DNA from 2 places in the Pseudoalteromonas sp. MMG013 genome. Region 1 is predicted to be linked to the other one. Evidence: predicted binding sites of a transcription regulator. Region 1 holds the regulator's gene; the other holds the start of a gene.

Region 1 (6,039 bases):
GCCCAGAAACCACATCATCGCGAGTATCCGCATCCAATATGGGGCCTTCGGGACCTGATATAGCATCGATGTCTACTTCAGTTGCTTGAACTACCGCTTGCTCAGCGATTACGTCACTTTCTTGGGCTGGTAGTTCATCAGTCGTACCAAAAACGGTAAGCATATGGATAAGGTTATCTTCAACTTCCCTGACAAGTTCAATAACACGGCGAATAACTTGACCGGTTAAATCTTGATAATCTTGTGCCATTAGCACGTTAGTCATCAGGCCCTGTAACTCGTCAGTACGAGTTTGAGAGCCCTGCATAAAACGATCTAGGTCATGACAAAGCGTTTTAAATTCACCGAGTTGGATATCTCGGCTCATTAAACGATCCCACGTAGGCTTTATCTCTGAGATTTCGTCACCTAACTGTTGCGCTAAAGGTAAGCTAGCCTCTATTGCATCCATTGTTTTGTTAGCTGCATTCTCAGTCATTTCCATGACATAATTTAAACGTTGTTTAGCGTCAGGAATGGCTTCAGTCGTCAAATCAGCAAGGCGAGTATCGAGTTCGAAACTTTTTAGAGACTCATGCAATTGACGGGTTAATTTACCCACCTCCGCAAACAACTCGGACTGTTCTTTATTCGCAGCATCCAGTATAAGTTGGTCTGCTTTATCTTGCTCACCTTGTTCCAAATAAACAACAAGTTGTTTAGCTTGCTCAAGGGTGATTTGAGGCACAGAAGGCGTTGACATAAGCCTCTCCTTCTTATTGTTAACCTAAACGTTCAAACACTTTTTCTAACTTAGTTTTTAGCGTTCCTGCAGTAAACGGTTTAACTATATATCCATTTACACCAGCTTGCGCAGCAGCTACTATCTGCTCTTTTTTAGCTTCTGCTGTTACCATCAGAACAGGTATGTGCTTTAAACTATCGTCAGCCCTAATTGCACGCAATAAATCTATTCCTTGCATACCAGGCATATTCCAGTCTGTTACAACAAAATCAAACTCTTGATTTTGAAGCATGGGAAGCGCCGTACTTCCATCATCAGCTTCTTGTACATTTGTAAAGCCTAAGTCTCTAAGTAAGTTTTTGATTATTCTCCTCATTGTAGAAAAATCATCAACCACGAGAATTTTCATGTTTTTATCCAAAACATCCTCCAGTGAGGTTTCAACCTATTATTTTTACTCTAATTGACCCAGTCATTGATTTTAGCTTTGAGCTTTATCATTGCCTGCCCATGGATTTGGCTAACACGAGATTCACTAACATCAAGTATCTGGCCTATTTCTTTTAAATTCATTTCGTCGTTATAGTAAAGAGAGAGTACTAAACTATCCCTTTCTGGTAGCGATTGTATCGCTGTCAGCAACGATTCATTAAAACGTTCATTTTTAACGTTATTAAAAGGTTTGTCTAGCGATAAATCATGGTTTGCAGGAGTAATCACGTCTTCATCAACGCCTAAATCCTCGATACCGATAATTTTACTCGCATTTACATCATGTAGAATATGATGGTACTCATCTAACGTAATATCAAGTTTTTCAGCAATTTCAGTATCTTTTGGTTCTCTTCCCAACACAGATTCAAGGAAAGATATCGCTTCAGCCACCGTCCTGCTGTTTTTATGAACAGAACGTGGAGCCCAATCACCCCGGCGGATTTCATCCAACATCGCGCCCCGGATCCGAATACCCGCGAATGTTTCAAAACTTGCCCCTTTACTGGCGTCAAAGTTTTTTGACGCCTCGATGAGACCAATCATACCTGATTGAATTAAATCATCTAATTGAATATTTGCAGGTAGCCTTGCCAATAAATGGCATGCCACCTTTTTTACAAGTGATGCATGACGTTCAACCACCATGCTCAAGTGTTCTGTTGTTTGATACCCCATCGCTTTACTCACCGATGATGCCATAGTTACCCATTGACAAGTTGTTCAATAAAAAACTCTAAATGCCCTGATGGCTGATGTGGTATAGGCCATTTAGCGGCCTTGCTTGCCAGTCCACGAAATGCAACCGCGGCTGGAGACTTAGGAAATAGCTCAACAATTGTTTTTTGACGCCGCGAAGACTTTCGCATGTTTTCGTCATACGGAACTGTTGCAACAAGCTCAAGTGCCACATCTAAGAATCTATCCGTCACTTTAGACAGTTTAGCAAATAACTCTTGGCCTTCTCTTAAACTACGCACCATATTCGCAACTATTTTAAATTTGTAAACGCCATGCTCTCTGCTTAAAACTTTAATCAATGCATAAGCATCTGTAATGGACGTTGGCTCATCACATACAACGACCATTACGTCCTGTGCTGCTCTAGAGAAGCTTAGCACCATATCCGAGATACCGGCGGCAGTATCTACAATTAAAATGTCAAATTCAGTATTTAACTCACTAAATGCCCGGATCAACCCAGCATGCTCTGCCGGTGTAAGCTCAACCATATTCTGTGAGCCGGATGTCGCAGGCACTATTTTTATGCCTGCTGGCCCTTCAACTAAAATCTCATCTAGCTCACATTCGCCCGATAAAACATGAGATAAATTCTTTTCGACACGCAGACCCAACATGACATCACAATTTGCCAACCCTAAATCAGCGTCTAAAACTAATACTCTGTTACCTTGTTGACCTAGCGCTATAGCCGTGTTCAAAGACACATTGGTTTTACCCACGCCACCCTTACCACCAGTAACGGCTATGACTTTAACACCATGGTTATTATTTTGATTCATCCTACGCAGGCCACTTGCTTGATCTAAAACTGTGTTAATCATACATTCCTACTGTCTGAGACGCCACTGCTTCGCGCCTCGAATGTTGTGCTTTTATTCTCTTTAAATACAATTGCTCAGCTTTTTTGACTAACTTTTGAGCATTTGCCACTCGAATGTCTTCTGGCACCCGTTGACCATTAGTAAGATACCCTATTGGCAAGCGATTTTGAATCGCAATACTGATAATCTCACCTAAACTTAGACATTCATCAAGTTTTGTGAAAATACAGCCACTTAAATTTACTTTTTGAAAGTGACGGACCGACTCTTGTAAAACATGCATCTGTGAAGTCGCACTTAATACTAAATAACTTCTAATATCAACTCTTGCGCTACGCATTAAAGTATTTAATTGTTCTGTTAATCGCAAATCTCTTTGACTCATTCCTGCTGTGTCTATTAATACTAGACGCTTATTGCGTAAATGATATAAAACTTCTGCTAATTCATTGGCATCTTTTACTTGCTTTACAGGACAACCTATAATCCGGCCATATGTCGCTAACTGCTCATAAGCACCTATTCTATACGTATCTGTCGTAATTAGCGCTACTTTGTCAGCTCCGTATTTTTGTGCGCCTAATGCCGCAAGTTTTGCCACAGTGGTTGTTTTACCCACACCAGTTGGACCAACTAACGCATAAACACCACCTTGGCGTAAAATATCATTATTAGTTGTATGCATTTGGTTTACGACCATATTAAGCAATGCATTCCATGCTTCTTTGCGCGAAACATCATCTGGAATAAAACACGCCATTTGTTCCGCAACCTCTGAATCAATCCCCATACCTTGCAGGCGATCAATTAAACAGGCTCTTGTAGGATCTCTGCGTGCCATATCTTGTTGCATCAACCCGGAAACTTGGTGCTCTAACAACTGACGAATTGCATTCATTTCTTCGCGCATTGACGTCATTTCGTCTGGCTGGACTTCACCTGACGGTTTAACTATATCATCACCAAACCCAGACTCTAATTCATCCTCAAACTGCCAATCAGCGTTACTTTCAGTGTGACGAGCTGAAATATCCATTGGTTTTGATTTCGTTGGTCTAACATGACTTTGTTGAGTCGGCGCGCTTTGACGCTGTCCCACTGAACCATATTGACCACCGGCTTCTGCATGCTTATTGAATACTTGGTCTGTATCAATACCAGATTGCGAAAACATCGATGCCAACTCAGGAGAACGGGGACGAGGTGCTTGGCGCTCTAACAGAGCTTGCAAGCTATCTGCAACTTGAGCTTGTGGCTCAGGCCGTGCTCTTTGAGGCTCTGGACGTACAAATCTAGGCGGTTGTGATTGCGGTTGCGTAACCGTTTCTGCTAGATTTTCTGAAACCTGAGGTTGTTTCACTAGTTCTCGGTCATTATCTACCGCTGCAACGATCTCAACACCATCTGCCAACTTTTTATTTGACATGATTACAGCATCAACGCCAAGTTCTTCTTTGACTTCCTTTAATGCTGTGCGCATATCTTTAGCAAAAAAACGTTTAATTTTCATGTTACAACCCCTTGAGTCCTATTATTGTCCAACTGAGCTCACAATCTTGATTTGCCTTTCATCTGGTACTTCTTGATATGACATCACTCGAAGTCCAGGTATTGTATGTTTAACAAATCTTGAGAGCACACTTCTCAACATACCTGAGGTTAATAAAATAGACGGGTCACCTAACATTTCTTGCGTTTGATGCGCTTCTCGTAACGATTCTTGAAGCCGCTCCGCAAGGCCTGGTTCGATACCTGCCCCTTCATCACCTGCGTTCTGAAGTGACTGATGCAACATCTGTTCCAACTCAGGCGCCAATGTTATGACAGGGATTTCTTCCGCAGCTCCTACTGCATCTTGAATAATCAATCGTCGTAACGAGATTCGTACAGCAGCGGTGAGTACATCTGGGTCTTGACTACGAGGGCCATACTCTACAAGCGTTTGAATTATTGACCGCATATCTCTAATTGCGACCCCTTCGTTGAGTAAGTTTTGTAATACTTTAACGATAGTCGTGAGGGGCAATACATCTGGCACCAAACCTTCTACAAGTCTCGGATGACTTTTCGCCAAAATATCCAATAGGTTCTGAACTTCCTCATGACCTAATAATAATGATGCATTATTGGTCAACAATTGGCTTATATGTGTTGCAACGACTGTTGCGGCATCAACCACAGTATACCCGAGCGAGTGCGCTTCATCTTTTTGTTCAGGCTTAATCCAAACAGCCTCTAAACCAAAAGCAGGATCAGTGGTCGCAACACCATTAATGGGACCAAATACTTGACCTGGGTTAATTGCAAGTTCATCGCCATGTTTTAGCTCTCCATCACCTGAACCAACCCCCATTAAAGTAATATTATAAGCATTTGGGTCTAGCTCTAAATTATCTCTAATATGTACAGGTGGAACCAAAAATCCCAATTCTTGAGATAGCTTTTTACGAACACCTTTAATTCTACTTAATAGTTCACCACCTTGTGCTTGATCTACCAATGGTATTAGTCGGTAACCAACTTCAAGGCCTATAACATCCACAGGCTGAACGTCGTCCCAACCAAGCTCTTTTTGATCTTGTTTTCGAGCTGCGATGTCACCACCTTTGGCTTCTTCCGCTTGCTTTGCCTCCTCTACTTTTATTTTTTGAGACTGGGTGTAATACGCTAAATACCCGAGTAATGCACCTAAACTCAAAAATGCAACATGAGGCATCCCGGGTACAAGCCCCATAACAATTAAAATCGCGGCAGCTATTGATAATGACTTTTCATTTCCAAGTTGCTCCTTAAATTGATCTCCCATATTGTGGGATTCATTTTGTCTGGTTACAACAATTGCAGTCCCGATAGACAGAAGCAACGACGGCAATTGCGCCACAAGTCCATCTCCGATGGTAAGTAGAGTATAAACCTCCATCGCTTTACCAAACGCTAGATCATGTTGGATCATACCAACAAACAAACCACCAATAATATTAATAACGAGAATCACAATACCTGCTATTGCATCGCCCTTTACAAACTTGCTTGCTCCATCCATTGAACCATAAAAATCAGCTTCTCGGGTTACTTCATCTCGTCTCGCCCGCGCCTCATCTGCACTAATAAAGCCAGCATTTAAATCCGCGTCTATCGCCATTTGTTTTCCTGGCATCGCATCTAATGTAAATCGTGCTGATACTTCAGAAATACGCCCCGCACCTTTAGTGATTACAACAAAGTTAATAATAATTAGAATTAAAAAGACCACTAAGC
Region 2 (6,039 bases), on a different contig from region 1:
GTGCGAGATGGCACCAGTTTATTTGAATATCAAGGTTACCGTTTTACGCTGTTTCCAAGTGTGGGGGGAAGACAATTTGAGATGGATAACTTAGATCAGCTTGAGATGCTAGGGCGCTATATTGGTCGTTTACATAGTGTTGCAGGAAATCATGTGTTCACTCATAGGCCAACAGTTAACACACAAGATTATTTACATCATGCCCGAGAGGCTATTTTATCTAGCCAGTTGTTGTCAAAATATATGGAAACGCCTTTTTTGACAATATTAGATCAGCTGATAGATAAAACGGAACAAACATATTATAAAACTGACCAAATCCGTTTGCATGGAGACTGTCATGCTGGCAATATCTTGTGGTCAAATGATAAATTGTTACTTGTCGACCTAGATGATTGTCGACAAGGTCCAGCGATTCAAGATCTCTGGATGATGTTAAATGGAGATAGACAAGAAAAAGCGATGCAGTTAGATACACTTCTGTGTGGCTACGAAGAATTTCAAAGTTTTGATCACCGTCAATTAGGTTTGATTGAACCTTTACGAGCGATGCGAATGGTGCATTATATGGGCTGGCTTGCGACTCGATGGCAAGATCCTGCATTTCCACGGAACTTTTCGTGGTTTGCTACAGACAAATACTGGGAGCAGCAGGTCTTAGCGTTAAAAGAACAATATGCGGTATTAAATGAACCCGCTATAAAACTAATTCCATAAATTTGAGAGAGACCGATGTTAAAGAAATTACAATTTGCAGTATTATTATTTTGTTTGCCCTTATTTGTTATGGCAGCCGATTTTACGGATGGTAAACATTACCAAACACTGACCACTGAAAAAAGTGCCTCACCAAAGGTAACTGAATTTTTCTCATTTTATTGTCCTCATTGTTTTCGTTTTGAACCTGTAGCGAAGGCTTTAGCGGATAATTTACCAAAAGGGGCTGTGTTTGAAAAAAGTCATGTAAATTTCCTTGGTGGCTTGTCTGCAGACGTACAAAGTAACTTAAGTTATGCCTACATTGTGGCTAAAAATGCCGGTAAGGGTGATGATATTGCTGCGAAACTGTTCGATAGTATTCATGTGAAAAAAGTGCCATTAGATAACATTACTGATTTAAAGAAGTTATTAGAGGTGAATGGTATTACGGGCGCACAGTTTGACGCCGCATTAGCAACCATGCCAGTGATCAGTGAAGAAAAAGCGATGCAAGATGCACAAGAAAAGTTTTCAAAGGCGGGAGCGCTAACAGGTGTACCTACTTTTATAGTAAATGATAAATATAAAATTAATGTGAGTGAGTTACAAAGCCAAGACGAATTAAATGACTTAGTAAAACACTTATTAAAAAAATAAGGATTGGAGAATTTAATGTTAAAAGTAATTAAAGCGGCAGCGATAGCGATGATGATGCCTATGCTGGCCAATGCGGCTGTATTTGAAGAGGGCGTTCATTATGAAGTGATCTCAGAACGCAGTACTAAAAAACCAGAAGTAACGGAGTACTTTTCGTTCTATTGCCCAGCATGTAATGCATTTGAACCCTTGATTGCTAAAGTTAAGCCGAAACTAAATGAAGGTGTTAAGTTCAAAAAAAGCCATGTTGACTTTGTTGGTACGCGAGATGAAAAATTGCAGAAAATTATGAGCAATGCGTTAGCTACCGCAGAGGTGCTGCCACAAAAAGATAAAATCGTGACTGCTATTTTCACTCATTTACACGGTACGCGCGGTAAAATTAATGAACTTGCTGATATGAAAGATATTTTTGTCGCGCAAGGCGTTGATGGTGAGAAGTTTGATAAACTGTATAAGAGCTTTTCGGTACGTACAAAAGCATCGAAAATGGTCAGAATGCAAAAGCAAATGCAAGATAAGCGTGCTTTGACTGGCGTTCCTACTTTTATTGTTAATGGTAAATATAAGCTGCGTTTACGCGAGTCTAAAACAACCACACCAGAGCAAATTAGTGAACTAATCAATTACCTTGCTGCAAAGTAAATATTTGTTAGACTTAAAAAGCCCCGCATAAGCGGGGTTTTTTGTTTAGGAGAGTCACGATGGAAAAGGTTTTGGTGTCGAGTTGTTTGCTTGGGCAGCCGGTTCGATATGATGGTCAGGCACAGCGGCTGAGCGACCCGTTTATCTCTCAGCTGTGTGAGCAACAACGCGTGGTATCATTTTGTCCAGAGGTGGCCGGTGGGTTACCTACTCCTAGAGACGCAGCCGAAATTTTGATGTCACAGATAATTACTGTATCAGGAGTTGACGTGTCAGATGAATTTGCAAGAGGTGCAAAATTGGCTTTAGCTCACTGTTTAGCAAGCAATATACGTTTTGCTTTGTTGAAGGAGTCGAGCCCATCATGCGGCAGAAATACGATTTATGATGGGTCGTTTACAGGTAATAAAGTTGCAGGCATGGGTTGGACTGCGAAGCTCTTAGAGCAAAATGGTATTCGTGTTTTTAGTGAGGAGCAGATCCCAGCACTGAGCAAAGCGCTGAGATCACTTTAATGAAAGCGCTTATTTACGTTGTAGAAATACACCTGACTCAACATGGTGGGTGTATGGGAACTGATCAAAAATAGCGATACGCGAAACACTATGCGTTTCACAGAGTAACTCTAAATCACGTTCGAGTGTGTCTGGGTTACATGAAATGTAAATCACATTGTCGTAATTGGCGACAAGACGGCAGGTTAGTTCGTCCATGCCTGCTCGGGGTGGGTCAACTAGGATTGTTTGACAGTTGTAATCTTTAAGTTCAATGCCATTTAATCGCGAAAAACTACGCTCGCCTTTCATCGCCTGGGTAAATTCTTCACTAGACATTCGTAAGATATCCAAGTTGTTTACCTTATTTGCGGCAATATTAAATTGTGCTGAGTGAACTGACGGTTTAGATATTTCTGTTGCGAGCACTTTATTAAAACTACCAGCCAGAGCAATCGAAAAATTCCCGTTACCACAATATAACTCAAGTAAATCGTTCTCTAATGGTACACAGAGTGACTGTGCCCAGGCGAGCATCTTCTCATTCACAACGGCATTAGGTTGGGTAAAGCTATTCTCAACTTGTTGGTAGATATAGGTCTGGCCATTGACATTTAATTGTTCGGTCACATAATCATGTTCGAAGATCACTTTCTGTTTTCTCGCACGCCCAATAAAATCAACTTTATAGGTTTGCTTTAATTCAGTCCGTAGCGTCTCCATTGCTGCTTGCCACTGTTCGTCTAGTGGTTTGTGATAAAGTAAACTAATGAGAATCTCTCCACTTAGCGTAGATAGGTAATCAATCTGAAACAGCTTACGACGTAGTATTTCATTGTGACGTAATTTGTCCATCATAACGGACATTAACTCACTGATAAGGGGGGCAGCTGGATCGAATTGTTCAACGCGTATTTTCTGTTTCGTCGCTTGATCAAACATGATGTGGTATAGATCATCACCTTCATGCCATACTCTAAATTCAGCGCGTTGGCGATACTGTGTTTTCGGAGAATCGTATACCTCTAAATCAGGAGCATCAAAACGCGCGAATTGTTGAGAAATGCGCTGCTGCTTTTCTTCAAGTTGCTGGGCATAAGTGGAAGTATCAATTGTTATGACGGCCATGATCAGAATTACCTTACTGTATAGAGACGCGCTATTTTAGGCACCGTTAGAGATTTGTCCAGTGTATCGCGAAAAACGCGCTTATTTTCTATACTAAATAACTTAAGCTTTATTTAAATCTGCCGATAATGAAGGCATTGTAGTTGGCTCTTTTAGCCTACTAGTTTCACCGTGTGGAGCCACATCATGAAAATAGGACAACTTAATCAATTACTTAACCCTGCTAGCTCGTTTAGAGCAGGTAATAGCAAACCATTTATGCCGACCATTCAGAATAATGCAGATAGTTACTCTGGAGACAAAAGTAAATTGGCTGCAAAGTTTTTAGACGACAAGCTTGCTGAAGCTCTTGGTATTGAGAAAAAACCTGAAAAAGAGAAGCCGCTGTTTGACTTTGAGTCGATTGTCAAAAATGTTTTGGATTTTGTGAAAGGCGCAGTTAACAAAGCTAAAGCAGACGGTAAAGACGATGACGAACTACGAAATATGCTAGGGGAGGCGCGCAAAGGTGTGCTGATGGGCATAGACGAAGCAACGGATGAGCTAAAAGAAAGTAGTATTTTTAATGATGAGATTGGCGAAGGTATTGCGAAGTCTAAAGAGGGTATTTTTAATGGCTTAGATGAATTCGAAAAGTCATTGTTTGAACCTCAACCAGATAAAATGTCAGTAAGTGCAGCGCAATATGCGAGTTTAGCAAACCAAGCTGATTATACTTTTACGACGGCAGAAGGGGATGAAGTACAAATTACTTTTAGTGACGCTTATTCTCAGAGCCAAGGTGCGAGTTATGCAAAAGAGGGCAACCGAGAAGGCTTTGCGTATGCTGAGCAAAATAGGCAAGAAGTGAGCTTTTCGATCAGTGTGAACGGAGATCTGAACGAAGATGAGCAAAAAGCCATTAATGAGATGATGAAAGATATTCGAGACGTCAGCGACTCTTTCTTCGGCGGCGATTATGATGAAGCATTCGACAAAGCAAAAGAGTTGAATATAGGCAGTGATCAAATAGCTAACTTTACGATGGATTTGAGACAGACTAAAACTACTGCGGCAATTAGCCAATATCAACAAAGTAATCCGCTTAAAGATTTAGAGAAAGCACTACAACCTCTAGATAAACAATTAGAAACGATCAATGAAAGTGCAAAGTCGTTTGGATTAGAGAGCCAACTGCCAGATATTTTGGAATGGATGAATCATGGTCAAGATAGGCTTAATAATTTTTTAGATTATGCTGAGGGTTTTTTTACGCAATTGAATAAGCCTCAAGAGCGTTAGCGATAATTAGGGATTCATTTTCTGCTTTGTGCGTGGCACACTGCACGTCACTTTATAATGGCGGAGTATAGTTGTGTCACCACATGTATTGGTATTTGATTCGGGGATTGGTGGAACCAGTATTTTACAGCATCTTGAATCTAAGCTCCCACATGCACAATTTAGTTATGTGATGGATAACGCACTATTACCGTATGGTTTACAATCAGAAGCTGTTATTAAATCGAGACTTGCAGCGTTAGTTACACGCATTAAAGAATTAGATCTTCAAGTGGATCTCATTGTTATTGCATGTAATACGGCGTCAACCGCAGCACTAAATACAACACGTCAATTAACGAATATTCCAATTGTTGGGGTCGTACCAGCGATCAAACCCGGTGTATTGCTGAGTAGCTCAAAGCATATCGCCTTGTTGGCAACGCCCGCAACATCAAGCAATGCATATACGTACGGACTCATTGAGGAGTTTGCACAGAATTGTAAAGTTGACTCACATCATTCAACCGCTTTAGTGTCGTTAGCTGAAGCTGCTTATTGGCAACAAGAGCTTGACAATAATATGGTGTTTTCTGAACTTCAAACACTCAATATTGCTCAGAGTGTAGACGTCATTGTACTTGGTTGTACGCATTTCCCTATTTTAAAAGCTGCTTTGGCATCATTTTATGGCAGTAACGTTAAACTTGTGGATTCAGGAGAGGCAATTGCTCGACGTGTGTTGTCTATTTTGGCACCTCCAAATAATACAAAAGGGTCCAGCGAAGAGAGAATAAAAAAGCCATTACAATTTTATGCAACGGCTCCTGATAAAGTAAGATCTGATGATCGTGTCATCTTGCAGTTAAACCTTAGCTATTAGCCTCTTCTTCTTCCGCATCATACTGCTTTTGTTTTGCAGCTCTTACTTTAAGTGTTCTTTGTTGGAACTCTTGGTCGTTTAATGCTGAAATAGCTTTGTCAGCATCTTGCTCAGCCATTTCTACAAAGCCAAAACCACGACGTTTACCTGTGTTTTTGTCTTTTAATAGACGAACGCTAAAAACTTGTCCTTGTTCTGAAAATAATTCTCGTACGATGCCTTCATTGGCTTTATAAGGCAAATTGCCCACGTAGAGAGTTTTAGTTTTAACTT

The links. Region 1 encodes FliA, which starts transcription of late flagellar genes. Its sites were predicted from a motif close to CTAAAGNTNNNNNNNNNNNNGCCGATA; they were not measured.
Region 2: the regulator FliA is predicted to act here: its motif matches at 3,725-3,751, upstream of J8L98_RS10070 (DUF5610 domain-containing protein).

Annotation. Positions count from the first base shown of each region.
Region 1 is NZ_JAGJEE010000007.1:126,432-132,470, forward strand. It holds gene J8L98_RS09585 (protein phosphatase CheZ) at 1-742, opposite strand, end outside; gene cheY (chemotaxis response regulator CheY) at 762-1,145, opposite strand; gene J8L98_RS09595 (RNA polymerase sigma factor FliA) at 1,184-1,918, opposite strand; gene J8L98_RS09600 (MinD/ParA family protein) at 1,921-2,781, opposite strand; gene flhF (flagellar biosynthesis protein FlhF) at 2,774-4,291, opposite strand; gene flhA (flagellar biosynthesis protein FlhA) at 4,313-6,039, opposite strand, start outside.
Region 2 is NZ_JAGJEE010000008.1:395-6,433, reverse strand. It holds gene J8L98_RS10095 (serine/threonine protein kinase) at 1-717, shown strand, start outside; gene J8L98_RS10090 (thiol:disulfide interchange protein DsbA/DsbL) at 733-1,356, shown strand; gene J8L98_RS10085 (thiol:disulfide interchange protein DsbA/DsbL) at 1,372-2,001, shown strand; gene J8L98_RS10080 (DUF523 domain-containing protein) at 2,061-2,516, shown strand; gene trmA (tRNA (uridine(54)-C5)-methyltransferase TrmA) at 2,526-3,623, opposite strand; gene J8L98_RS10070 (DUF5610 domain-containing protein) at 3,810-4,904, shown strand; gene murI (glutamate racemase) at 4,978-5,766, shown strand; gene J8L98_RS10060 (RNA-binding protein) at 5,756-6,039, opposite strand, start outside.